One region of the Methylobacterium sp. WL12 genome, then DNA from elsewhere that is predicted to be linked to it. Evidence: predicted binding sites of a transcription regulator. Region 1 holds the regulator's gene; each other region holds the start of a gene.
The links. Region 1 encodes PhoB, which activates phosphate uptake and scavenging genes when phosphate is short. Its sites were predicted from a motif close to TGTCATNNANCTGTCAT; they were not measured.
Positions count from the first base shown of each region.

Region 2: a site for PhoB is predicted at 4,427-4,443, ahead of FV226_RS18890 (DUF465 domain-containing protein). Genes of this name have one in related genera too.
Region 3: a site for PhoB is predicted at 1,231-1,247, ahead of FV226_RS13590 (ceramide glucosyltransferase). Genes of this name have one in related genera too.

Region 1 is NZ_VRUW01000052.1:5,241-16,588, reverse strand. Features, by position in the region: gene FV226_RS17975 (50S ribosomal protein L11 methyltransferase) at 88-1,023, shown strand; gene FV226_RS17970 (aminopeptidase P family protein) at 1,090-2,895, shown strand; gene FV226_RS17965 (protein-disulfide reductase DsbD domain-containing protein) at 3,016-5,175, shown strand; gene phoB (phosphate regulon transcriptional regulator PhoB) at 5,172-5,873, opposite strand; gene phoU (phosphate signaling complex protein PhoU) at 5,936-6,649, opposite strand; gene pstB (phosphate ABC transporter ATP-binding protein PstB) at 6,681-7,499, opposite strand; gene pstA (phosphate ABC transporter permease PstA) at 7,550-8,440, opposite strand; gene pstC (phosphate ABC transporter permease subunit PstC) at 8,452-9,432, opposite strand; gene pstS (phosphate ABC transporter substrate-binding protein PstS) at 9,703-10,743, opposite strand; gene FV226_RS17930 (hypothetical protein) at 11,056-11,313, shown strand.
Region 2 is NZ_VRUW01000058.1:9,652-16,322, forward strand. Features, by position in the region: gene FV226_RS18875 (glycosyltransferase family 2 protein) at 1-761, opposite strand, end outside; gene FV226_RS18880 (NADH:flavin oxidoreductase/NADH oxidase) at 895-2,013, opposite strand; gene FV226_RS18885 (propionyl-CoA synthetase) at 2,143-4,074, opposite strand; gene FV226_RS18890 (DUF465 domain-containing protein) at 4,231-4,413, opposite strand; gene FV226_RS18895 (DUF465 domain-containing protein) at 4,571-4,789, shown strand; gene purE (5-(carboxyamino)imidazole ribonucleotide mutase) at 4,912-5,409, shown strand; gene FV226_RS18905 (5-(carboxyamino)imidazole ribonucleotide synthase) at 5,406-6,506, shown strand.
Region 3 is NZ_VRUW01000031.1:7,986-14,656, reverse strand. Features, by position in the region: gene FV226_RS13590 (ceramide glucosyltransferase) at 1-1,156, opposite strand, end outside; gene FV226_RS13585 (FAD-dependent oxidoreductase) at 1,278-2,228, shown strand; gene FV226_RS13580 (histone deacetylase) at 2,228-3,130, shown strand; gene FV226_RS13575 (TetR/AcrR family transcriptional regulator) at 3,124-3,702, opposite strand; gene FV226_RS13570 (efflux RND transporter periplasmic adaptor subunit) at 3,791-4,915, shown strand; gene FV226_RS13565 (efflux RND transporter periplasmic adaptor subunit) at 5,098-6,225, shown strand; gene FV226_RS13560 (efflux RND transporter permease subunit) at 6,265-6,671, shown strand, end outside.

The DNA of each region.
Region 1 (11,348 bases):
CGTGAACAATCTGCCGCATTCCCAGGCGGTTTTGCCGCGGTTCGATCCGCTTGTGGCGGCTCCGATCCGAGGGTGGTAGAGGCGGCCATGCTCGAAGGCCTGCACCCGAACCGCCCGACCCACGTCCTGCAGCTGATGACCGACGAGCGGTCGGCGCGCACGATGACCGACCTGCTGGGCGAGATGTTCGACCCGACGGAGACGGCGGTGGCCGCCTTCGAGTCCGAGGACGGGGTGACGTGGCGGCTCGAGGCCTACTTCGCCGACGCGCCGGACGAAGATTACATCCGCGACCTGATCCGCCCCGTGGTCGGCGCGAAGGCGGACGCCGCCGAGTTCCGCACCGTCGACCAGAAGGACTGGGTCCGCGCCTCGCTCGAAGGCCTCGTACCCGTGCGCGCCGGACGCTTCCGCATCCACGGCTCGCACGACCGCGACACCGTGCGGCCGAACGAGCTCGCCATCGAGATCGAGGCGGCGCTCGCCTTCGGCACCGGCCACCACGGCACGACGCTCGGCTGCCTCAAGGCCCTGGTGGACGTGCTCAAGCGTGGCCGCCCCGGCCGGGTGCTCGACGTCGGCACCGGCACCGGCATCCTCGCTTTCGCCGCCGCCCAGGCATTGCGCCGCCCGGTGATCGCCGGCGACCTCGACGGCGAGGCGGTGCGCACCGCCCGCGCCAACGCCCGCGCCAACGGGCTCGGGCCCTACCTCAAGCTCTACGAGGGCCCGGGGGTGCGCAACGCCATGGCCGCGCGGACGCGCCACTTCGACGTCGTCTTCGCCAACATCCTCGCCCGCCCCCTGCGCGGCCTGGCGCCGACGCTCTCGGCGGTGGTGGCCGAGGGCGGCGTGCTGGTGCTCTCGGGGCTGATCGAGCGCGACGTGGCCGGCGTGCTCTCGGCCTACCGCCACCAGGGCTTCCACCTCGCCTCGCGGGGCACGATCGAGGGTTGGGTCGCCCTGGTGCTGCGCCGCGGCGGGGCGGCGCCGCGTCCGCTGGCCGGGTCCGCCCGGCGCTGAACCCATCCGGGTCGAACGGCCCGCGTTCGGTTGCCCGCGGGGTGCCGCCGGCGATACCGTGGGCGCATGACCCGCACCCGATTCCAGACCTTCGACAACCCGAGCCACCGCAAGGGGCCTGAGCGCGTCGCGGCCCTCCGCGCCGCCTTGCGCGAGGCTGGAATCGACGGCTTCGTCGTGCCCCGCGCCGACGAGCACCAATCCGAATACGTCCCGGCCAACGCCGAGCGGCTCGCCTGGCTCACCGGCTTCACCGGCTCGGCCGGCACCGCCGTGATCCTGGCCGAGGCCGCAGCACTCATGGTCGACGGGCGCTACACCATCCAGGCGCCGGAACAGGTCGACCCGGGCGTCGTCACGGTCGTTCCCCTCGCCGAGAGCACCGCCGAGGCCTGGATCGGCCGGACCCTGCGGCGCGGCGCAGTGCTCGGCTACGACCCGTGGCTGCACACCCCCGACGGGGTCGCCCGCCTCGAGCGCGCGGCCGCCAAGGCCGGCGCCTCGGTGAAGGCGCTATCGGAGAACCCGGTGGACGCGGTCTGGGCCGGCCGCCCGAAGCCGCCGGCGGGCCGCGTGATCGCGCATCCGCTCGACTTCGCCGGCGAAACCGCGAGCGACAAGATCGCGCGCATCCGCGTGGAGCTGGAGGCCGGCCAGTGCGACGCGCTGGTGATCTCCGATCCCCACAACCTCGCCTGGGCGTTCAACCTGCGCGGCGGCGACGTCGGGCACACGCCGCTGGCGCTGGGCTACGCCATCCTGCCGCGCGAGGGGCGGCCGCGGCTGTTCTTGGTGTCGCACGACGTGACGGAGGAGGCGCGGGCGGCGCTCGCCCCGGTCGCCGACATCGCCTCGCGGGACGACTTCGAGCCGGCGCTCGGCGAGCTCGCCGGCAAGCGCGTGCGCCTCGACGCCGCCACCGGCGCCGCCGCCCTGAAGGAGCGCGTCGCGACGGTGGGCGGCACCCCCGATGTCGGCCCGGACCCGATCACCGCGATGAAGGCGGTGAAGAACGCCGCCGAGATCGCCGGCGCCCGCGCCGCGCACCGGCGCGACGGGGCGAGCGTGGTGCGTTTCCTCGCCTGGCTCGACGGGCAGAGCCACGTCACCGAGGTCGCCGCGGTGGAGGCGCTGGAGGACTTTCGCGCGGACGGCGGCGACCTGCGCGACGTCTCGTTCCCGACGATCTCCGGCTCCGGGCCGAACGGCGCGATCGTGCATTACCGCGTCACCCGCGCCACCGACCGGCGGGCGGAGCCGGGCGAGCTGTTCCTGATCGATTCCGGCGCGCAATACCCCGACGGCACCACCGACATCACCCGCACGGTCGCGGTGGGCGCGCCGAGCGCGGAGATGCGTGATCGCTACACCCGCGTGCTGCGGGGCCACGTCGCCATCAGCCGCGCGGTCTTCCCCAAGGGCACCACAGGCGCGCAGATCGACACCCTTGCGCGCCTGCCGTTGTGGGAGGCCGGCCTCGATTTCGACCACGGCACCGGCCACGGCGTCGGCGCCTTCCTCTCGGTGCACGAGGGCCCGCAGCGCATCGCCAAGACCGGAACCGTCGCCCTGGAGGCGGGGATGATCCTCTCCAACGAGCCGGGCTACTATCGCGCCGGGGGCTACGGCATCCGCATCGAGAACCTCGTCCTCGTCGAGCCCTGCGAGGTGCCCGGCGGCGAACGCCCGGTGCTCGGCTTCGGGACCCTGACGCTGGCCCCCTACGACCGCCGCCTGATCGTGCCGGAGATGCTGAGCCCGGCCGAGCGCGCCTGGATCGACGCCTACCACGCCCACGTCCGCGACGTGCTCGACCCGGACCTCGACCCGGAGACGCGAGCCTGGCTGGAGCGGGCGACGGTGGCACTCTGAACCCAGGATCGATCCTCCGCGCGGCACCCGGACGCGCCGTCGCGATTTTACCCTCCGCCTGTTCGCGCCTATGACCAGAGCAGCGTGAAACCGTCGTGGACGGTCGCGCGAAGGGACCGCATGCTCCGTCTTCTCGCCCTCCTCCTATCGCTGCTCGCCGGGCCCGTCGCGGCCCAGGGCTTCAAGCCGCCGGCCGACCTCGTGCGGGCGAGCCTCGTGGCGGAGCCTGCGGCAGTGGCCGGCGCCACGCCGTTCACCGTGGCCATCCGCATGGCGATGAAGCCGGGCTGGCACGTCTACTGGCGCAACCCCGGCGATTCGGGCCTGCCGCCGGAGGTGACCTGGACGCTGCCGGCCGGCTTCTCGGCCTCGGCGATCCAGTGGCCGGCACCGCACCGCATCCCGATCGCGACGCTGATGAACTTCGGCTACGAGGGCGAGGCGATTTTGCTCGTGCGGGTGACGCCGCCGCCGAGCCTCGACCCGGCAGCCCCCGTGACGCTTGCGGGCAAGCTCACCTATCTCGTGTGCGAGAAGGAATGCATCCCCGGCTCGGCCGACCTCGCCCTGACCCTGCCGGTCGCCCGCGAGGCCGCGGCCGATCCGGCCAACGCCGCGCTGTTCGTGCGTGCCCGCGCCGCCCTGCCCAAGGCCTCGCCGTGGCCGGTGCGGCTGTCGAGCCAGGGCGACCGCCTCGCCCTCGACCTCGACGCGCCGGGCCTCGCCGCGGACAGGCTCCGCGCGGTGGCGTTCTTTCCCTATTCCGAGACGGCGATCGAGAACGCCGCGCCGCAGCCCTTCACCGTGGACGCGGCCGGCCTCCACCTGACGCTGACCCGCGCGACGCCCACCGACGCCGCGCCCGAGAGCCTGCCCGGCGTGCTGGCGATCGAGGAGGAGACCGGCGACGGTCTCGTCCGCCAGGCCTTCGCGCTGGGCGACGAGGCGCCGCTCGCGGCCGGCAGCGCGATGCCGAGCGTGGCGCCGGCGATCCCGCGCACCGAGCCGGCCGAGACCCTGACGCTCTGGACCGCGGCCGGCCTCGCGCTGCTGGGCGGCCTGATCCTCAACCTGATGCCCTGCGTCTTCCCGGTTCTGTCGATCAAGGTGCTCAGCTTGGTGAAGCATTCCGGCGAGGCGCCAGGGCGGGTTCGCCTGCACGGGCTCGCCTACACGGCGGGCGTGCTGGCGGCGTTCCTGGCGCTGGCCTCGCTGCTGATCGCGCTGAAGGCCGGGGGAGCCGGGATCGGCTGGGGCTTCCAGCTGCAATCGCCCACCGTGGTGGCCGCCCTGGCCTACCTGCTCTTCGCCATGGGCCTGAGCCTGTCGGGCATGCTCCACCTCGGCGGGCGGCTCGCCGGCCTCGGCGACGGGCTGACCCGGCGGGCCGGGCTCGAAGGCTCGTTCTTCACCGGCGTGCTCGCGACCGTGGTGGCGACGCCCTGCACCGCCCCCTTCATGGGCTCGGCGGTGGGCTTCGCGCTGACGCAGTCGACGGCCGCCGGCCTCGTGGTGTTCGCGAGCCTCGGCCTCGGCCTCGCCCTGCCCTTCCTGGCGTTGACCCTGTGGCCGGCGGCGCTCCGCGCCCTGCCCCGCCCGGGCGCCTGGATGGACGTGCTGAAGCAGGCGCTGGCCTTCCCGATCTACGCCACGGTCGCTTGGCTGGTCTGGGTGCTGGCCCAGCAGGTCGGGCCGCAGGGCCTGCTCGCCGCGCTGATCGGACTGGTGCTGCTCGGCTTCTCCGCCTGGGCGTGGGAACTCGGCCGCGACGCGCGCCCGGTGCGGGCGCAGCTCGCCCGCGGCCTCGCGGTGCTCGCCGTCGTCGGCGTGGCGGCGCTCGCCCTCACCCTCGACCGCGACCGGATCGCGCCGGGCGCCCAGGCCAGGGCCGAGGGCGTCGAGCCGTTCACGCAGGCGCGCCTCGACGCGCTGCTGGCCGGCGGCCGGCCGGTCTTCGTCAACATGACCGCGGCGTGGTGCATCACCTGCCAGGTCAACGAGCGCACCTCGCTCGGGACGGCGGCGGTCGGCGCAGCGATGCGCGCCCGCGACGTCACCTACCTCAAGGGCGACTGGACCAACCAGAATCCGGAGATCACCCGCCTGCTCGAGCGCCACGGCCGCAGCGGCGTGCCGCTCTACCTGCTCTACGCAGGGCCAGGCGAGCCGACGGTGCTGCCGCAGATCCTCACCGAGGGCACGATGCTGAGCGCGCTGGACGCCGTGACGGCGACGGGCCGCAGCGCGGGGCTCGACGGCGCGGGAACGAAGGTGCCCTAATCTTCGCCCGAAAACGTCTCGTCGAAGGCGTAGCCCGAGCCGCGGACGGTGCGGATCGGGTCGGTTTCGCCGGTGCGGTTCAGGGCCTTGCGCAGGCGGCCGACATGCACGTCGACGGTGCGTTCGTCGATGTAGACGTCGTGGCCCCAGACGCCGTCGAGGAGCTGCTCGCGGGAATAGACCCGGCCGGGGCTCTGCATCAGGAATTCGAGCAGCTTGAACTCGGTCGGCCCGAGATGGATCTCGCTGCCCGCCCGGCGCAGGCGGTGGCTGTCGCGGTCGAGCTCGATGTCGCCGGCCTCCAGGAGGTTCGCGACATGGGTCGGCTTGGCCCGGCGCAGCAGCGCGCGGACCCGGGCCAGGAGCTCCGGCACGGAGAACGGTTTGACGATGTAGTCGTCGGCCCCGGTCCCGAGGCCGCGGATGCGGTCGCCCTCCTCGCCGCGCGCCGTCAGCATGATGACCGGCAGGGACGCCGTCTCGCGCCGCGCCCGCACCCGGCGGCACAGCTCGATTCCCGAGAGGCCGGGCAGCATCCAGTCGAGCAGGATCAGGTCCGGCACCTGCTCCTGCAGGCGCAACTCGGCCTCGTCGCCGCGGGCGGCGGAATCGACCTCGAAGCCCTCGGCTTCGAGGTTGTAGCGCAGGAGGGTGGTGAGCGCCTCCTCGTCCTCGACGATCAGGATCCGCGTACGCATGCAGGGCACTCCCGGGCGGGCCGCCCGACTTCCTTGGCCGCCGTGAGACGCCGACAGGCGTCTCAGGCGCCGGGCGTCACCGTCGCGTAGTTCGACGCGTCGTTCTTCGGGCGGTCGCCGGCGAGGTTCTCGCCGGTGGCGAGATAGTGGATCGTCTCGGCGATGTTGGTGGTGTGGTCGCCGATGCGCTCGACGTTCTTGGCGCAGAACAGCAGGTGCGTGCAGAACGAGATGTTGCGCGGATCTTCCATCATGTACGTCAACAACTCGCGGAACAGCGAGTTGTAGAGCGCGTCGATCTCGCCGTCCCGCTCCCAGACGTTGTGGGCCGCCGAGATGTCGCGGCTGGCATAGGCGTCGAGCACGTCCTTGAGCTGCTCCTGCACCAGGTCGCTCATGTGCTGCACGCCGAGCACGATCTTCTGCGCCTGGGCCTGGTCGCTGATCGCGACGACGCGCTTGGCGATGTTCTTGGCGAGGTCGCCGATGCGCTCGAGGTCGCCCGAGACGCGGATCGCCGAGATCGTCTCGCGCAGGTCGATCGCCATCGGCTGGCGCCGGGCGATGAGCAGCACCGAGCGTTCCTCGATCTCACGCTGGAGGGTGTCGAGGCGCTTGTCGGCGAGGATCACAGCCTGGGCGAGCTGGGTGTCGCGGCGAACGAGGGCGTCGGTCGCCTCGGTCATCATCTTCTCGGCGACGCCGCCCATCTCGGAGATCGAGCGGCGCAGGTCCTCGAGGTCGGTGTCGTAGGACGTGACGATGTGGCCGGGCATGGGCTTGGTCCTCGATCGATCCGTATGCGGCTCAGCCGAAGCGGCCGGTGATGTAGTCCTGGGTCTGACGCACGGTCGGGTTCATGAAGATGCGGTTGGTCGGACCGACCTCGATGACCTCGCCGAGATACATGAAGGCGGTGAACTGCGAGATGCGCGCGGCCTGCTGCATGTTGTGGGTCACGATGACGATCGTGAACTCGCTGCGCAGCTGCTCGATCAGCTCCTCGATGCGCCCGGTCGAGATCGGGTCGAGGGCCGAGGTCGGCTCGTCGAACAAGATCACCTCGGGGCTCTGGGCCACCGTGCGGGCGATGCACAGGCGCTGCTGCTGGCCGCCGGAGAGGCCCATGCCGGACTGCTTGAGCTTGTCCTTCACCTCGTCCCACAGGGCGGCCTTGCGCAGGGCCGACTCGACGCGGCCGTCGAGCTCGGATTTCGGCAGCTTCTCGTAGAGGCGCAGGCCGAAGGCGACGTTGTCGTAGATCGACATCGGGAACGGCGTCGGCTTCTGGAACACCATGCCGATGCGCGAGCGCAGCTCGTTCAGGTCGACGTTGGCGTCGAGCACGTTCTGGCCGTCGAGCAGCACCTGGCCCTCGGCGCGCTGCTCCGGGTAGAGGCTGTAGATCCGGTTGAAGGTGCGCAGCAGGGTCGACTTCCCGCAGCCGGACGGGCCGATCAGGGCGGTGACCTGGCGGTCGTGGAAGTCGAGGTTGATGTTCTTCAGGCTATGGAACTGCCCGTAATAGAAGTTCAGCTCCCTGGCGGCGATGCGGATGGGCGCGTGCTCGTCGGCCGGGTTCCGGCCGTCGAACTGGGAAGCGCTGATCGCGGGGGCGGCGTTCATCGTCGTGTTCCTCGTGGGTGCCGGCGGCGGGTTCAGGGTCCCCATGGACATCAGCGCGCGGTCTGCGGCTTGATGACGAAGCGGGCGACGACCGAGAGCAGCAGGATCGTCATGGTGATCAGGAGCGCGCCGGCCCAGGCGAGCTGCTGCCAGTTCGGATAGGGCGAGAGCGCGAACTGGTAGATCATCACCGGCAGGTTCGCGACGCCGCCCATCAGGTCGCGGCTGAACCAAGAGTTGTTGTTGAGCGCCGTGAACAGCAGCGGCGCGGTCTCGCCGGCGATGCGGGCGAGCGCCAGGATGATGCCGGTGACGATGCCGGCAGACGCCGCCCGCCACGTCACGCTGCGGATCACCGTCGACATCGGGGCGCCGAGCGCCACGCCGGCCTCGCGCAGCGTCCCGGGGACGAGGCGCAACATGTCCTCGGTGGTGCGCACGATCACCGGCGTCGCGATGATCGCCAGCGCCACGCCGCCGGCCCAGCCCGAATAGCTCCCCATCGGCCGCACCATCAGGGTGTAGACGAACAGGCCGATCAGGATCGAGGGCGCGGAGAGCAGGATGTCGTTGAGGAAGCGGATCACCTCGGCGAGCTTCGAGCCGCGGCCGTACTCGGCGAGGTAGGTGCCGGCCATCAGGCCGATCGGCGTGGCGACGAGGATGCCGATGCCGGTGAGCACCAGGCTGCCGAGGATGGCGTTGGCGATGCCGCCGCCTTCCGAGCCCGGGCCGGGCGTCGGCTGGGTGAACAGCAGCGGCGAGAACCCGCGCGCGCCCTCGATGATCAGCATCAGGAGGATCGAGCCGAGGACGACAGCGCCGAGCACGGTGGCAAGGAGGCAGGCGAGGCGCAGGGTGCGGTCGGCGACCCGGCGGCTGCCGCGGATGCGGGTCGGCTTGAGGGCCGGCGCGGGACGGATCGTGTTGTTGGCGTCCACGACGGGCTCCCTCAGGCGACCTTGACGCGGCGCGTCAGGAAGCGGGCGATGATCAGGACGACGAAGGTGATCGCGAACAGGATGCAGCCCAAAGCCATCAGCGAGTTCAGCTGCAGGCCGTCGGCCTCGTTGAACTCGTTGGCGATCCGCGAGGCGATGGTCGAGCCGGGGTCGAACACCGAGGCCGAGAGCCGGTTGGCGTTGCCGACCACGAAGGTCACCGCCATGGTCTCGCCGAGCGCGCGGCCGAGGCCGAGCATGATCGCGCCGATGATCGAGACGGAGGCCTGCGGCAGCAGGACGTGGCGGACCACCTCCCAGGTGGTGCAGCCGATGCCGTAGGCGCTCTCGCGCAGGATCGTCGGGATCTGGTCGAGCATGTCGCGGGCGATCGAGGCCACGAACGGCACGATCATGATCGCCAGGATGATGCCGGCGGTGAGCACGCCGACGCCCGAGGGCACGCGGGCGTAGAGCAGCGTCCCGACGATCGGCAGGCCCTCGACGACGTTCGAGACCGGCATCTGCACGAAGCGGGCGAAGAACGGGGCGAAGATGAACAGGCCCCACATGCCGTAGATGATGCTCGGCACCGCGGCGAGCAGCTCGATCGTCATGCCGACGGGCTTGCGCGCCCAGCCGGGGCAGAGCTGCGTCAGGTAGATCGCGATGCCGAGCGAGATCGGCACGCCGATCACCAGGGCCAGCAGCGCCGAGGCGAGGGTTCCGGTGACGGCGACGAGGGCGCCGTACTGCTCCGTGCCGATGTTCCAGGCGCTGGAGGTGAGGAAGCCGAAGCCGAACTCGCGGAAGGCGGGCCAGCCGCCGTAGAGGATCGACCCGAGGATGCCGGCGAGCACCACCAGCACCAGCAGGGCCGAACCGTAGGAGGCGGCGCGGAACAGGGCGTCGAGGCCCTTGCTCGGCCCCTTTCGCGAGCGCGTGCTCGTGCCGGCGCGCGTCAGGGCGATCTGTTCGGTCAAGGCGGTCATCCGCGGTTCTTTTCACCGTCTGGGGTGGTAGCGCGCCGTGCGGCCGGGCGCGAGGGCGAGACCGGATGCGAGTGAGACCGGATGGGAGGAAGCCGGTCCGCTCGGGAGTCGGGGGGGGGGGGGGGGGGGGGGGGCGCCCCCCCCCCCCCCCCCCCCCGGGGGGGGGCCCGCGGGGGGGGGGGGGGGGGGGGCCCCCCGCGGGGGCCGGGGCCCCCCCCCGACGAGTCGACGATCGAGGCGCGCGGTGGAGTCCGCCCCGCGCCGTCGGCCTCACATGCCGAGGACGGGCTTCCCGTCCTTGCCCTTCACCTGCTTCCACTCCTCGTGGATCAGGCCGACGACGGCGTCCGGCAGCGGAACGTAGTCGAGGTCGGAGGCGAGCTTGTCGCCGTTCTTGTAGGCCCAGTCGAAGAACTTCAGCACGTCGGCGGACTTCGCCGGGTCGGCGGCCTCCTTGTGGACGAGGATGAAGGTCGCGGCCGTGATCGGCCACGCATCCTCGCCCGCCTGGTCGGTGAGCGTGATGCCGAAGCCGGGCTGGCTCTTCCAGTCGGCGCTGGCGGCGGCGGCCTGGAACGCCTTGTCGTCCGGCTGCGGGAACTTGCCGGCCTTGTTGCGGATCAGCGCGTAGCTGAGCTTGTTCTGCTTGGCGTAGGCCGACTCGACGTAGCCGATGGCGTTCGGGACCTGCTTGACGGTGGCGGTGACGCCCTCGTTGCCCTTGCCGCCTTGGCCGGCGGGCCAGCTCACGGTGGTGGCGGCGCCGAACTCCTTCTTCCAGCCCTCCGAGACCTGGCTGAGGTAGGTGGTGAAGATGTTCGTCGTGCCCGACGCGTCCGAGCGGTAGACCGGGGTGATGTTGGCGTCGGGCAGCTTCAGCCCGTCGTTCAGCGCCGCGATCTTCGGGTCGGACCACTTGGTGATCTTGTTGGCGTAGATGTCGGCGATCACGTCGCCGGTGAGCTTGAGCTTGCCCGGCTCGATGCCTGGGATGTTCACGACGGCGACGACACCGCCCATCACGGTCGGGAACTGGACGAGGCCGTCCTTCTCCAGGGCCGGACCTTTCAGCGGCGCGTCGGTGGCGCCGAAGTCGACCGTCTTGGCCTGGATCTGCTTGATGCCGCCGCCCGAGCCGATCGACTGGTAGTTCAGGCCGGTGCCGGTGTCCTTGCGGTAGGCTTCCGCCCACTTGGAATAGACCGGGAACGGGAAGGTCGCACCGGCGCCGGTGATGTCGGCGGCGAGCGCCGGGAAGGCGAGCTGGGTCGTCGCGAGGCCGAGGGCGAGCGCGTAGGTGAAGGGTTTCACATCGATCTCCGTCATCCGTCGAGCGCGTCCGAGGGGCGCGGATCCGCAGGTGCGGAATCGCGCCGGCCGTCCGGCAGTCCGGCGGCCGCAGCCGCCTGGCTCGACACCGCCGCGGTTAGGACACGCAGATGACAGCCGCATGACACGGGCGGCTTCGGCGCCGCGGCGACCGGGATCGCCGCGAAATCAGCTTGGGATCTGTTCGGGATCGCTTGGCGATGGCACGCTTTGCCGGGTTCGCGCGTTCTCCGTTCGATCCGGGCTCGGTCGTCGGCATTCCGCCGCGGCTCGCCCGGTCGGAAAGACGTTCCCGTGCCCCACGATTCGCCTGCGGCGCCGACGCGTGCGCCGCGTCCCGACGACGGCACCTTCCAGGCCCTCCACGCCGAGCGCGAGGCCTTGGAGCGCGACTTGGCCCTGGCGAAGGCGCGGCAGAACTTCAGTACCGAGCCCGGCGAGGCCGAGCGCGCCCGAGCCGACGAGGCTTCGATGCTGATGAGCCTGGACCGCTTGCTGACGCGCATCCGCGCCGCCGAGTATCAGCGGCGCCCGGGCGCAAAGCGCTGGTAGGTGGCTTGAGGCGTCCTTACGGCTCGCTGCGATGA
Region 2 (6,671 bases), on a different contig from region 1:
TGAAGCGGGAGGTAGGCGAGCTGGCGCAGCTTCCACGGCAGCGGGATGTGGCGCAGGCGCCAGCCGTAGACGGAGTTGCGGAGATACGTCGCCATACGGAACAGCGGCTGGCGTGGCGTCTCGATGCCGAACGCGCGGATCGTGCCGCCGCCGACGCGGTGGCCGATCGTGGCCTCCCGCGTCATCCAGCACCCATAGCCGGCGCTCCAGGCGCGAAAGCACCATTCGAGCTCGACGCCGTCGATGAAGTAGTCCGCCCGGAACGGCCCGACGGCGCGGAACGCCGCCACGTCGATGAGTGAACCGGAGGTGGCCAGGAATTCCACCGGCAGCAGCGTGCCGACCGCCTCGCGGCCGGGGCGTTGCCGGAACCGCGGGGGCTTGGCGGCGTCGTTCGCCCGCCCCGGCACCGGGCCGACCACCGCGCAAGGACGGTTCTCGGCCAGCAGGCGGTCGCGGGCCCCGGCCAGGGCGGCGACCATGTCCGGGCCGACCTGCGCGTCCTGGTCCAGCAGGAGCACGGCGTCCGCGCCCCCGCGCGCCGCCGCCTCGACGACGGCGTTGAGCGCTGCGGCGACGCCGACATTGGTCTCGGCCGACAGCAGGCGCACGCCGGCCGCCTCGAGCTTCATGCGATCCACCGGTCCGAGGCCGCCGTTGTCGAAGGCGAGGACCGGATGCGAGCTTCCGGCGTAGCGCCGGACGATGTCGTCGACTTGGTCGCGGCTCGGGTGGAACAGGGTCAGGCCGATGGCCAGCATCTCGCACATCCAAGACTGGCCGCGCAGGACGGGCTGCGCAGGACAGGCCGCGGCCGGCCTACGGCCCGAGCCGATACCGGAATCGCGCGCCCGAGGCGAGGCCCGGGCGATCGAGGCTCGGTGCCCAGCGCGATCAGCGCTGTCCGAAGGTCGGGTCCTTGAACAGGTCCTTGTAGGCCCGCGGCTGCGAGCGCCAGTACTGCTTGGGCGCCCGCACGGTCGCGCCGAGCTCGGCCGCCGCGTGCCAGGGCCAGCGCGGATCGTAGAGCATGGCGCGGGCGAGCGAGATCGCGTCCGCCCGGCCCTCGGCCAGGATCGCCTCGGCCTCGGCCGGCTCGGTGATCAGCCCGACGGCCATGGTCGCGAGCCCGGTCTCGGCCCTGATCCGCTCGGCGTAGGGCACCTGGTAGCCCGGCCCGAGCTTGATCGCCTGCTTCGGCGAGACGCCGCCGGTGGAGACGTGGATCGCCGGCGAGCCGGCCTGCTTCAGGCGCTGGGCGAGTTCGACGGTCTCCTCCAGGTCCCAGCCGTCCTCGACCCAGTCGGTGGCCGAGACCCGCATCCATACCGGATGGCCCGCGGGCACCACCGCGCGCACGGCCTCGAACACCTCGAGCGGGAACCGCATCCGGTTTTCCAGGCTGCCGCCGTAGGCGTCGGTGCGCTCGTTGGCGAGCGGCGAGAGGAACTGGTGGAGCAGGTAGCCGTGGGCGCCGTGCAGCTCGAACGCCTCGATTCCGAGCCGAACCGCGCGCTTGGCGGTGGCGACGAAGTCGTCGCGGATGCGCTTGAGGTCTGCCGCGTCGAGGGCGTGGGGCGCCACCTCGCCGTCGCCGTGCGCCAGCGCCGACGGCGCCTCGGTGCGCCATCCGTAGGGATGCTCCGGCGCGATCTGCTGGCCGCCGTCCCACGGCGCCTGGCTCGACGCCTTGCGGCCGGCATGGGCGATCTGGATGCAGACCGGGATCGGCGCGTAGTCGCGGATCGCCGACAGAACCCGGCCCAAGGCCCGCTCGCAGCCGTCGGAATAGAGCCCGAGGTCCCACGCCGTGATGCGCGCCTCGGGCGACACCGCCGTCGCCTCCAGCGTCAGCAGCCCGGCGCCCGACATCGCGAGCTGCCCGAGATGCATCATGTGCCAGTCGGTCGCCTCGCCGTCGCGCGCCGAGTACTGGCACATCGGCGCGATCAGGATGCGGTTCTCCAGCGTCAGGTCGTCGAGCTTGAGCGGTTCGAACAGGCGGGCGGTCATCGGCAACTCCGGGTTGCGGGGGCCCGCGCTGTGTGCCGCACTCTCGAAGCCGACGCCAGTTCGCCGCCTCATGCCGGTCCTCCGCCGAGCTTTGCTCTCGGCTTGCTGCCGCGACGCGGCTTCTGCGCCTCACCCCTCCCCGATCCCCCGCGCCTTCAGGCTTTCGCCGATCTCGTCCAGGACGCCCGCGTCGTCGATGGTCGCCGGCATGGTCCAGGGCTCGTGGTCGGCGATGCGCTTCATCGTGGCGCGCAGGATCTTGCCCGAGCGGGTCTTCGGCAGCCGCTGCACCGTAAGCGCGAGCTTGAAGGCGGCCACGGGGCCGATCTCGTCGCGGACCTTGGCGACCAGCTCGCGCTCGATCTCGGCCGGATCGCGCGCGACCTGCGCCTTGAGCACGACGAAGCCGCAGGGCGCCTCGCCCTTCAGCGCGTCGCGGATGCCGATGACCGCGCATTCGGCGACGTCGGGGTGGGACGACAGCACCGCCTCCATCCCGCCGGTGGAAAGCCGGTGGCCGGCGACGTTGATGATGTCGTCCGTCCGCCCGAGCACGGTGATGTAGCCGTCGGCGTCGATCACGCCCGCATCCGAGGTGTCGTACCAGCCGGGAAAGGTCTCGAGATAGCTCGTGCGCATCCGGGTATCGGAGCCCCACAGGGTCGGCAGGCATCCCGGCGGCAGCGGCAGGCGGATCGCGATGGTGCCCATCGTGCCGGCGGGCACCGGCTTGCCGCCCTCGTCGAGCACCTGCACGTCGTAGCCCGGCATCGGCACGCAGGTGCTGCCGTGCTTGACCGGGAGCAGCCCCAGGCCGACCGGGTTGCCGGCGATCGGCCAGCCGGTCTCGGTCTGCCACCAATGGTCGACCACCGGCCGGTCGAGCACGCGCTCGGCCCAGGCGACCGAAGCCGGGTCCGCGCGCTCGCCGGCCAGGAACAGGGTGCGGAAGCGCGAGAGGTCGTGGCCAGCCACATGGCTGCCTTTCGAATCCTCCTTCTTGATCGCGCGGAGCGCCGTCGGCGCCGTGAACAGGCAGACCGTGCCGGTCTCGGCGACGACCCGCCAGAACGCGCCGGGATCGGGGGTGCCGACCGGCTTGCCCTCGTACAGGACCGTGGTGCAGCCGTGCAGCAGCGGCGCGTAGACGATGTAGGAATGGCCGACCACCCAGCCGATGTCGGAAGCGCAGAAGTAGGTCTCGCCGGGCTGCACGCCGTAGAGGTTGGACATCGACCAGCTGAGCGCGACGAGGTAGCCGCCGGTGTCGCGCACCACGCCCTTGGGCTTGCCGGTGGTGCCGGAGGTGTAGAGCACGTAGAGCGGGTCGGTCGCGGCCATCGGCACGCAGTCCGGCTTCCGCCCCTCGGCCGCCGCGACCGCCTCGGCCCAATCCCGGTCGCGGCCCTCGACGAGGCTCGCGAGGGCTTGCGGGCGCTGAAGGATGAGGCAGGCGGCGGGCTTGTGCCGGGCCGTGGCGAGGGCGGCGTCCAGCAGCGGCTTGTAGGCGACCACCCGGCTCGGCTCGATGCCGCAGGAGGCGGCGAGCACCACCTTCGGCGCCGCGTCCTCGATCCGGACGCTCAGCTCGTTGGCGGCGAACCCGCCGAACACCACCGAGTGCACCGCGCCGATGCGGGCGCAGGCGAGCATGCCGAACAGGGCTTCAGGCACCATCGGCATGTAGAGGATCACCCGGTCGCCCCGGCCGACGCCGAGGTCGGCGAGCACGGCGGCCAGGGCCGAGACCTCGCGCAGGAGGTCCGCATAGGTGATGGCGCGCTTGGTGCCCGTGGCCGGCGAATCGTAGCGGATCGCGACCTGCTCCGCGCGGCCGCCGGCGACGTGCCGATCGACGGCGTTCCAGCAGGCGTTCAGCGCCCCGTCGGGGAACCAGCGACCGTAGGGGCCGGACTTGGGCTCGAAGGCCCGGGTCGGCTCCGTCGTCCAGTCGATCGCCCGCGCCGCGTCGAGCCAGAACCCCTCGGGGTCGCGCATCGCGCGCTCATGCACCGCGGCGTAGCGCGACGGCAGGTCTGGGGAGGGGTCGGCGGTCGGCATGGCGGCTCCTCGGACGGGGCGGCCTCTTCGGGGGCCGCCGCCTGGCAGCGAAGCTAGCAGGATTGCGGGCCGCGCAGGATCGAGCGGCTGCATAAAAAAGCCGCGCCGTGGGGGACGGCGCGGCGGATCTCGGTGTCGTGCTTCGAAACAGGTCCGTCAGTGCAGCGTGTCGACGCCCGCCTGCAGCCGGTTGATCTCGTCCTTCAGGAGAAGTTTGCGCCGCTTCAACTCGGCGATGTGCAGGTCGTCCTCGGACGGCCTCAGCGTCGCCTGGTGGATTTCGCGTTCGAGGGCTTCGTGCTTCCGGGTGAGCTGGCTCAGATGCGTCTGCAGCGACATGAGTCGTGTCTCCTGTCATCGTTCCGACGCGGGGAATCTGGCACATGTCGAGCCGGCTGTCGAAGGCAATCCTCAGCCTATGCCTCACGAATGCTTGCCGCTCGGGCGTGCCTGACGCATGCTCGATTCCGGCACAGGATGGTTTTCGAAGGCGGCGATGGCGGTTGAGTTGGTCCCGGATGCGCAATCCGAACTGGACGTCGAGCTGGCGCGGCTGAAACAGGAGCATCGCGACCTCGACGACGCGATCGATGCCCTCGAGCGCAACGTCGCCGGCGACCAGCTGCAGATCCAGCGCCTGAAGAAGCGCAAGCTGACGCTGCGCGACAGGATCGCCTTCGTCGAGGACCAGATCACCCCCGACATCATCGCCTGATGCCGGTGGATGCCGGTGCGCCTCGCCTTGCCGCGCCGGATCGGCGCCTGTAAGCGGCGAGCTTGCCAGCGGCGAGGACGGGTCGACCGGCCCGCATCGCGAAGGAAATGGGTTTGACGCGGATGGTGCCGTCGCCTGCGGTCGCGATCATCATGGGCAGCCAGTCCGACTGGGCGACCATGCGGAACGCCGCCGACACCCTCGACGCGCTCGGCGTCGCCTACGACGCGCGCATCGTCTCGGCTCATCGCACGCCGGACCGGCTGGTGGCCTTCGCCAAGGGCGCCAAGGCTGCCGGCTTCAAGGTCGTGATCGCGGGCGCGGGCGGCTCGGCGCACCTGCCGGGCATGGCCGCCGCGATGACGAGCCTCCCGGTCTTCGGCGTGCCGGTGGAATCGAAGGCGTTGTCGGGACAGGACAGCCTGCTCTCGATCGTGCAGATGCCGGCCGGCATTCCCGTCGGCACCCTGGCGATCGGCCGGGCCGGCGCGGTGAACGCCGCGCTGCTCGCCGCCGCCGTGCTCGCCCTGTCCGACGACGCGTTGGCCCAGCGCCTGGACGCCTGGCGCGCGGCCCAGACCGCATCCGTCGCCGAACGGCCGGAGACCGAGACCCCGTGACCCCAAAGACCATCGCGCCCGGCGGCACCCTCGGCATCGTCGGCGGCGGCCAGCTCGGCCGCATGATCGCGCTGGCCGCGGCCAACATGGGCCTCAAGGCCCACATCTACTGCCCCGATGCCGACAGCCCGGCCTTCGACGTGGCGGCGAAGACCACCTGCGCCGCCTACGACGACGCGGAGGCGCTGACGCGATTCGCGCAAAGCGTCGACGTGGTGACCTACGAGTTCGAGAACATCCCGCGCGAGACCGCCGACCTGCTCGCGGCCCACGCCGCCCTGCATCCCAGCGCCTCGGCGCTGGCGACGACGCAGGACCGGCTGTCGGAGAAGGACTTCATCAACCGCCTCGGCATCCCGACGGCGCCGTTCCGCGCCGTCGACACCCCGGACGACTTCGCCCGCGCCCTCGACGCGATCGGCCGCCCGGCCGTGCTGAAGACCCGCCGCTTCGGTTACGACGGCAAGGGCCAGCGCATCATCCGGACGGAGGCCGAATCGGACCGCAACGCGATCTTCGCCGAGTTCGGCGGCGCGGCTTTGATCCTCGAAGGCTTCGTCGCGTTCGAGCGGGAAGTCTCGGTGGTCGCGGCGCGGGCCGCCGACGGGAGCTTCGCCGCCTTCGACCTGTGCGAGAACGAGCACCGCGACCACATCCTCGCCGTCACCCGCGTGCCGGCGCCGGGCATCGCACCCGAGACGGCGCAGGCCGCCCTCGGCATCGCCCGGACGATCGCCGACGCCCTCGACTACGTCGGGGTGCTCGCCGTCGAGATGTTCCTGGTGCGCGAGGCCGACGGCGCCGAGCGCCTCGTCGTGAACGAGATCGCGCCGCGGGTGCACAATTCCGGGCACTGGACGATCGAGGGCGCGACCACCTCGCAGTTCGCCCAGCACGTGCGCGCGGTCTGCGGCTGGCCGCTGGGCGATCCGTCCCGCCCGGGCGGATTGAAGGCCGAGATGCGCAACCTCATCGGCGACGAGGTGGAAGGCTGGCGATCGGTGCTGGCCGAGCCCGGCGCGCACCTCCACCTCTACGGCAAGGGCGAGGCCCGGCCCGGCCGCAAGATGGGCCACGTCACCCGCCTCAAGCCCTGAACTCCGATGCATCCGCACCACAGCGGATGACTCGCGTGCCCCCCGCTTCGACGTTCGCGACGACTTTTCGCGTCGAGCCATACGTTCGCCACATCGGCCCGCATCAACGGGATCGTCGCCCGCGCTTAATCGGGCGTTCACCGCGATGCGCGAACGTGCCGGGGC
Region 3 (6,671 bases), on a different contig from region 1:
CCGCGCGCGGGCCGACGGCGCCCTTCAGGCGGATGTCCATGGCGTTGCCGCGCCAGACGATCGCGCGATGGGTCCAGGCCGCGCACCAGACCAGTGGGATCAGGGCGTCGCGCAGCAGGAAGCCGACGAGCAGCCGCGGCGCGTGGAACCAGCCGGCGCGCGCGGCGAGCCGGAACTCGGCCGCGTAGCCCAAAGCCGACAGCGCCGCGAGCCCGGCCGCCGCTGTCCAGGTGCCCGCGAGCGACCCCGCAATCACGAACGGCAGCAAGGTGCCGCTGGCGATCTCGGGCGCGAAGAACAGCGGGAACGTCACCCGGCGCAGGCGCGCCCAGCGGATCTGCCGCGACCAGACCTCGAACGCCGCGCGGCGCCCCAGCGGCTGCTCGAACGGCGCGGCGACGAGGTGGACCCGGCGGCCGGCCGCGCGCACGAGCTTCGTCGCCGCCGCGTCCTCGGCGATCTCCGCGGCGAGCGCCCGGATGCCACCCCGCGCCTCGAGGAACGGGCGGTGCCAGAGCATGCTCTTGCCCTGCGCGAAGCCGAGCCCCACCGCCTCGCCGGCATATTGCCAGCGGGCTTGCAGGGTGTTGAGGAAGGCGCATTCGACCGCGGCCCAGATCCCGTCCGGGCGGGCGCCGATCGGCGTCGAGCAGACGAGGCCGGTGTCGTCGCGCCAGGCGGCCTGCAGTTGCTGCAGGTAATCGGTGGGCATCAGCACGTTCGAATCGGCGATGACGATCCAATCGTGCCGCGCCGCCTCCCATCCGCGCACGCAATTGTTGAGCTTCGGGTTGTCGCTGATGCGCTCGTCGCCGACGAGGATGCGGGCCGGGACCCGCGGGTGCGCCGCGACCAGCCGGCGGACCAGCGGCAGCACGGGGTCGGCGGCGTCGGCGACGCAGAAGACGATCTCGTAGGCCGGGTAGTCGAGGGCGAAGCCGCGGGCGAGCGTCTCCTCGCTGAAGGTCTCCAGGCCGCAGACCGGACGCACCAGCGAGACGGGCGCGCCCACCGGAAACGTCGTCCCGGACGCATGTCGCCCGATCCGCCGGCCGGCGACGACGAGGCTCGCGAGGTGCAGGGCCGTCAGGAGTGCGCAGAGCACGAGGGCGACCGTGGTGCCGTCCGGGGCCGGAAAGGTGCTGACGAGACCCATGCGGCGGGCATCTCCGAACCGGCCTGTCCCGCGGCGCGCGGCCGCGTCGGCTGACTGCCCCTAACAGCGCGCGCGTTTCAGCCGTATGACAGCAGCACCAAGCGGATGAGGGAGCGAAGCTTTGGCCGGAGGCGGAACCGTCGCGATCCTCGGGGCCGGCATGGCGGGTGCCGCCGCCGCCCGGCGCCTCGCCGAGGCCGGCCTCGACGTCCGCGTCTTCGACAAGGGCCGCGGCATCGGCGGGCGCATGGCGACGCGGCGCACGCAAGCCGGCGCCCGCTTCGACCACGGCGCACAGTTCTTCCGCGCGAAGGGCGAGGCGTTTCGCGCGCAATGCGCGGCCTGGATCGCCGCCGGCGTCGCCGCGCCCTGGGACGTCGAGGGCCGCGAGGTCGGCCTGCCCGGCATGCCGGCGCCTGTCCGCCACCTGCTCGACGGGCTGCCGGTGTCGCTGGAGACGACGATCGCCTGCGTCGCGCGGGGGGATCGCGGCTGGATGCTGACGGATGCCGCGGGCGCGACCGAAGGCCCATTCGCCGCCGTGGCGGTGACCTTCCCGGCGCCGCAGGTGACGGCGCTGATGGAGACGAGCGGCGTCGCGCTGCCGGGGCCGGAGCGCGCATCCTACGCGCCGTGCTGGTCGCTGCTGCTCGACCTCGATGCGGCACCAGGCTTCCCGGAAGCGCATCTCACGTTTCCGGAGAGTCCGATCGCGCTGATCGCGCGCGAGGAGACCAAGCCCGGCCGGGCGCCCGGGCATCGCCTCGTGGTCCACGCCGCGCCGGATTGGTCGCGCGCCCACCTGGAGGAGGCGCGCGAGGCAGTGCAGGCCGCCCTGGTCGCCGCCCTCGAAGCGCGCCTGGGGACGTCGGTCCGCCCGACCTACGCCGCCGTCCACCGCTGGCGCTACGCCATGGTCGAGTCGGCGCTCGGCCACCCCTGCCTCTACGATCCGGCGCAGCGGCTGGGTGCCGCCGGCGACTGGTGCCTGGGTCCGCGGATCGAGGCGGCCTTCGACAGCGGCCGGGCGCTCGCCGACCGCATCGCCGCCGACCTGACGTTCGGGCGGTGATCCCGCCCATCGTGTTCCATCCGGCCTACGAGGCGATCCTCCCGGCCGGGCACCGCTTCCCGATGCGCAAGTACGGGCGGCTTGCCGAGGTCCTGATGGAGCGCGGGCTGGCGCCGCGCGGGTTCACGACGCCGGAGCCGGCCTCGCCCGAACTCCTACGGTTCGCCCACGACGCGTCCTACGTCGAAGCCGTGCTCGGGCTCGCGGTGCCGCGGGCGATCGAGCGGGCGATCGGCCTGCCCGTGGACGAGAGCGTGGTCCGACGCTCGCGCGCCTCCGTCGGCGGCACGCTGCTCGCCGCGCGCCTCGCCCTGGTGCAGGGACTCGCCGGCAGCGCCGCCGGCGGCAGCCACCACGCCCGGCGCGAGCAGGGGGCGGGATTCTGCGTGTTCAACGACGTGGCGGTCGCGGCCCGCGCGCTGCAGGCCGAGGGTGCGATCCGTCGGGCGCTCGTGGTCGATTGCGACGTGCACCAGGGCGACGGTACCGCCGACTGCCTCGCCCGCTCACCAGACCTGTTCACGCTGTCGATCCATTGCGAGAAGAACTATCCGACCGCCAAGATCGCCGGCGACCTCGACGTCGGCCTGCCCGACGGGCTCGACGATGCCGGCTACCTCGCCGTGCTCGAGGCGCGGCTTCCGCCGTTGCTCGACGCGCTGGCGCCCGACCTCGTCTTCTACAACGCCGGCGTCGACCCGCACCGGGACGACCGCCTCGGGCGTCTCGCGCTCACCGACGACGGGCTGCTGGCGCGCGACCGCTACGTCGTCGGGCAGGCGCGGGCGCGGGGCATCCCCCTCGTGGCGGTGATCGGCGGCGGCTACACCCACGACGTCGACGCGCTCGCAAACCGCCACGCCCTGGTGTTCCAGGCGCTCGCCGCCAACGCGCTCTACTGAGCCTTCGGCAGTGCGCGCGCCTGCGCCTCCAGCGCGTCGAACAGGCGGTCCAGCGGCGCGCCGTCGATGCGGTGGAAGTCGAGGGACCGGCTCAGCATCAACCCCAGCACCGCGAAGGTCAGCGCCGCCCCCTGGCCCGACCGCGCCTCGGCCGCGCCCATGGCGGCGAGCAGCTCGCTCAGGAACTGCGAGAACGCCGCCGCCGCGTCGGCGTTGTCGGCCGACGCGATCAGCAGCGAATCGGGAAAGCCGCATTCCTCGGCGTAGACCTGGCGTGCATGCGCGACCACCGCGAGCGGCAGCGCCGCCGGCCCGTGGGGGGCGGAAGCGAGGCACGCGGCGATGCCGACGCGGATCCGGCCGACCTTGCGGACGGCCAGAGCGGTCAACAGCGCGTCCTTGGACGCGTAGTGGTGCAGCACCCCGCCCTTGCTCAAGCCGGCTTCCACGGCGACCGCGTCGATGGTCAGCGTCCGGGTGCCCGAGCGCCGCAGCAGCGCCTCGGCCGCGTCGAGGATCACCTCGGCGCGGTCCTGCCGGCGGCTGCGCGCCTTGGCCGTCACGTCGTCCATCTCCCTACCCCGTAAAAACCGTCTGGACGGTCGGTAAGATAGTGGATAGGTTCGCGCCGCGATAGAGCGTGCGGAGCCGAGGAACGCCGTGAACCGAAGTTTCCCCGTCGTGCTTGTCTCCGCTCTTGCCGCGGCGCTGCTCGCGGCGGCCGCGGCAAGCGCCGAACAAGCCGAACCGCAAGCCGGTGCGCCGGTCGGCCTCATGGCGCAGACCCTGGTGCGCACCGTGATCGCGACGAAGAGCATGATCGCTTCCGACGCCGTCTTCACCGGCGACGTCCAGGCCCAGGGGCAGACCAGCGTCTCGTTCCGCACCGCCGGCAAGATCGAGACCCGCCTCGTCGAGGTCGGCGACCACGTCGCCGCCGACCAGGTCCTGGCCCGGCTCGATCCGCGCGAGCAGCGCTCGAACCTCGCCAACGCGCAGGCCGCGCTCGCCTCGGCCGAGGCCCTGTCGACGCAGGCCAAGCTCGGGTTCAAGCGCCAGGAGCAGCTGATGGCCAGCGGCTACACCACGCGGCCCTCCTACGACAACGCCGAGCAGCAGCTGCGCACGACCCAGGCCGCGGTGGATTCGGCCAAGGCGGCGCTGGGGACCGCGCAGGAGCAGCTGTCCTACACCGAGCTGCGGTCGGGCGTGGCCGGCGTGGTGCTGAGCCGGTCCCTGGAGGTCGGCCAGGTGGTGCAGGCGGGGCAGTCGGTCCTGACCCTGGCGCAGGACGGGCCGCGCGACGCGGTCTTCAACGTCTACGAGGCGCTGCTCGCCGCGCCGCCGCAATCGGGAACCGTGGACGTGACGCTTCAGGGCAACCCGACGGTCACCGCCCTCGGCAGCGTCCGCGAGATCTCGCCCAGCGTCGACCCGGCTTCCGGCACGGTGCGGGTGAAGGTCGGCCTCAAGGAGACGCCGCCGGCGATGACGCTCGGCGCGGTGGTGATCGGTCGCGGCCGGTTCCAGAGCCATGCGGCGGTCGTGCTGCCGTGGTCGGCCCTCTACCGCTGGAAGAACCAGCCCGCCGTGTGGGTGCGCGACCCAAGCGCCGGGACGGTCGCGCCGCGCGTCGTGACCATCGACCGCTACGGCCCCGACAGCATCGCCCTGGCGGGCGGCGTCGCGTCCGGCGAGGAGGTCGTCATCGCCGGCATCCAGTTCCTTCGCCCGGGCCAGACCGTGACGGTGGCCGAGCAGGTCGCGACGGGAGCCGCGAAGTGATGGTGTTTCACCCGATCGCTGACGGTTTCCGCGCGTCGCATCGCGGCCCCCTCTCCCAGGGCGAGAGGGTTGGGGTGAGGGGCGTGACCTCTCCGGTGAGTTCTCGTCCCTCACCCTGTCCCTCTCCCGCTCGGGAGAGGGGACCCGCGTGTCACGCCGCGCCGCAGGTGAAGGATGGAAGCGTGAGGCATTCCGCGTTTCGCGGCATCCAGCTGCCTCTCGTCACCATCCTCGCCGGGACATCGCTGCTCGCACTCGCCGCCTGCAAGCCCGCCGAGGAGGCGAAGGCGCCGCCGGTGCGGCCGGTGCTGTACGCCGTCGCCAAGCCGATCGAGGCGGTGCGGTTCGGGCCGTTCGCCGGCACGGTCGAGCCGCGCTACCAGTCGCAGCTCGGATTCCAGGTCGGCGGCCGCGTCGTCGCCCGCGACGTGACCGTCGGCGACCTCGTGAAGAAGGGGCAGCGGCTCGCCGCCCTCGACACGGTGGTGCCGCGCTTCGCCATGACCCGCGCCGAAGCCGACGTCGCCGACGCCAAGGCGCAGTCCGAGAACGCCGCCGCCACCGAGGCGCGGACGCGTCGCCTGATGGAGGGCGGCAACGTCACCCAGGCCCAGCTCGACGGCATGGTGGCCAACCGCGACACGGCGCAGGCGCGCCTGACCCAGGCGCAGGCGAGCCTGCAGAAGGCCCGCGACCAGATGGGCTACACCGAGCTCCACGCCGACTTCGACGGCGTCGTCACCCAGCGCAACGCCGAGATCGGGCAGGATCTCACCGCCGGGCAGACGGTGGTGACCGTGGCCCGGCCCGAGGTGCGCGAAGCGGTGGTGGACATCCCCGACGACCTCGTCGCGGCCATGCCCAAGGACGGCCGCTTCACCGTCGCCCTCCAGAGCGCGCCCACGGTGACGGCGGTCGGCACCGTGCGCGAGACGGCGCCCTTCGCCGATTCGAGCACCCGCACCCGGCGCATCCGGATGTCGCTGGAGAACCCGCCGGGCGCCTTCCGGCTCGGCGCGACGATCACCGTCTCGCTGGTGCGCAAGGTCCCGCCGCGCTTCGTCCTGCCCGCCACCGCCATCCTGAGCGCAGACGGCCGCGACGCGGTCTGGGTCGTCAACGCCGCCGGCGACGCGGCCAAGCGCGTCGCGGTCACGGTGGCCGACCGGAGGGGCGACTACGTCGGCGTCGCGAGCGGCCTCTCGGCCGGCGACCGCGTCGTGGTCGCCGGCGTCCACTCCCTCGCCGAGGGCCAGGCGATCCGCCTCGCGGATACGCCCATCGCCGTTCCCGGCACGCAGGACCTTTGATCGTGGGCGGATTTTGAATCGTGGGCAGGATTTCCGATCGTGGGTAACTTCAACGCGTCGGAATGGGCGCTGTCGCACCGCTCGTTCGTGTGGTTCCTCATGGCGATCTGCCTGGTGGCCGGCACGCTCGCCTATCGCGGCCTCGGCCGCGAGGAGGACCCGCCCTTCGCGATCAAGACGATGGTGGTGCAGGCGGTCTGGCCCGGCGCCACGATCGGCGACACCCTCGAGCAGGTCACCGACCGGATCGAGAAGGAGCTGCAGCAGGTCGCGACCCTGGACTACGTCCGCAGCTACACCACGCCGGGCAACGCCACGGTGTTCGTGCAGCTGCGCGACACCACGAAGGCGTCCGAGATCCAGCCGTCGTTCTACCAGGTCCGCAAGCGCCTCGGCGACATCCAGGGCACCTTCCCGCAGGGGATGCAGGGGCCGTTCTTCAACGA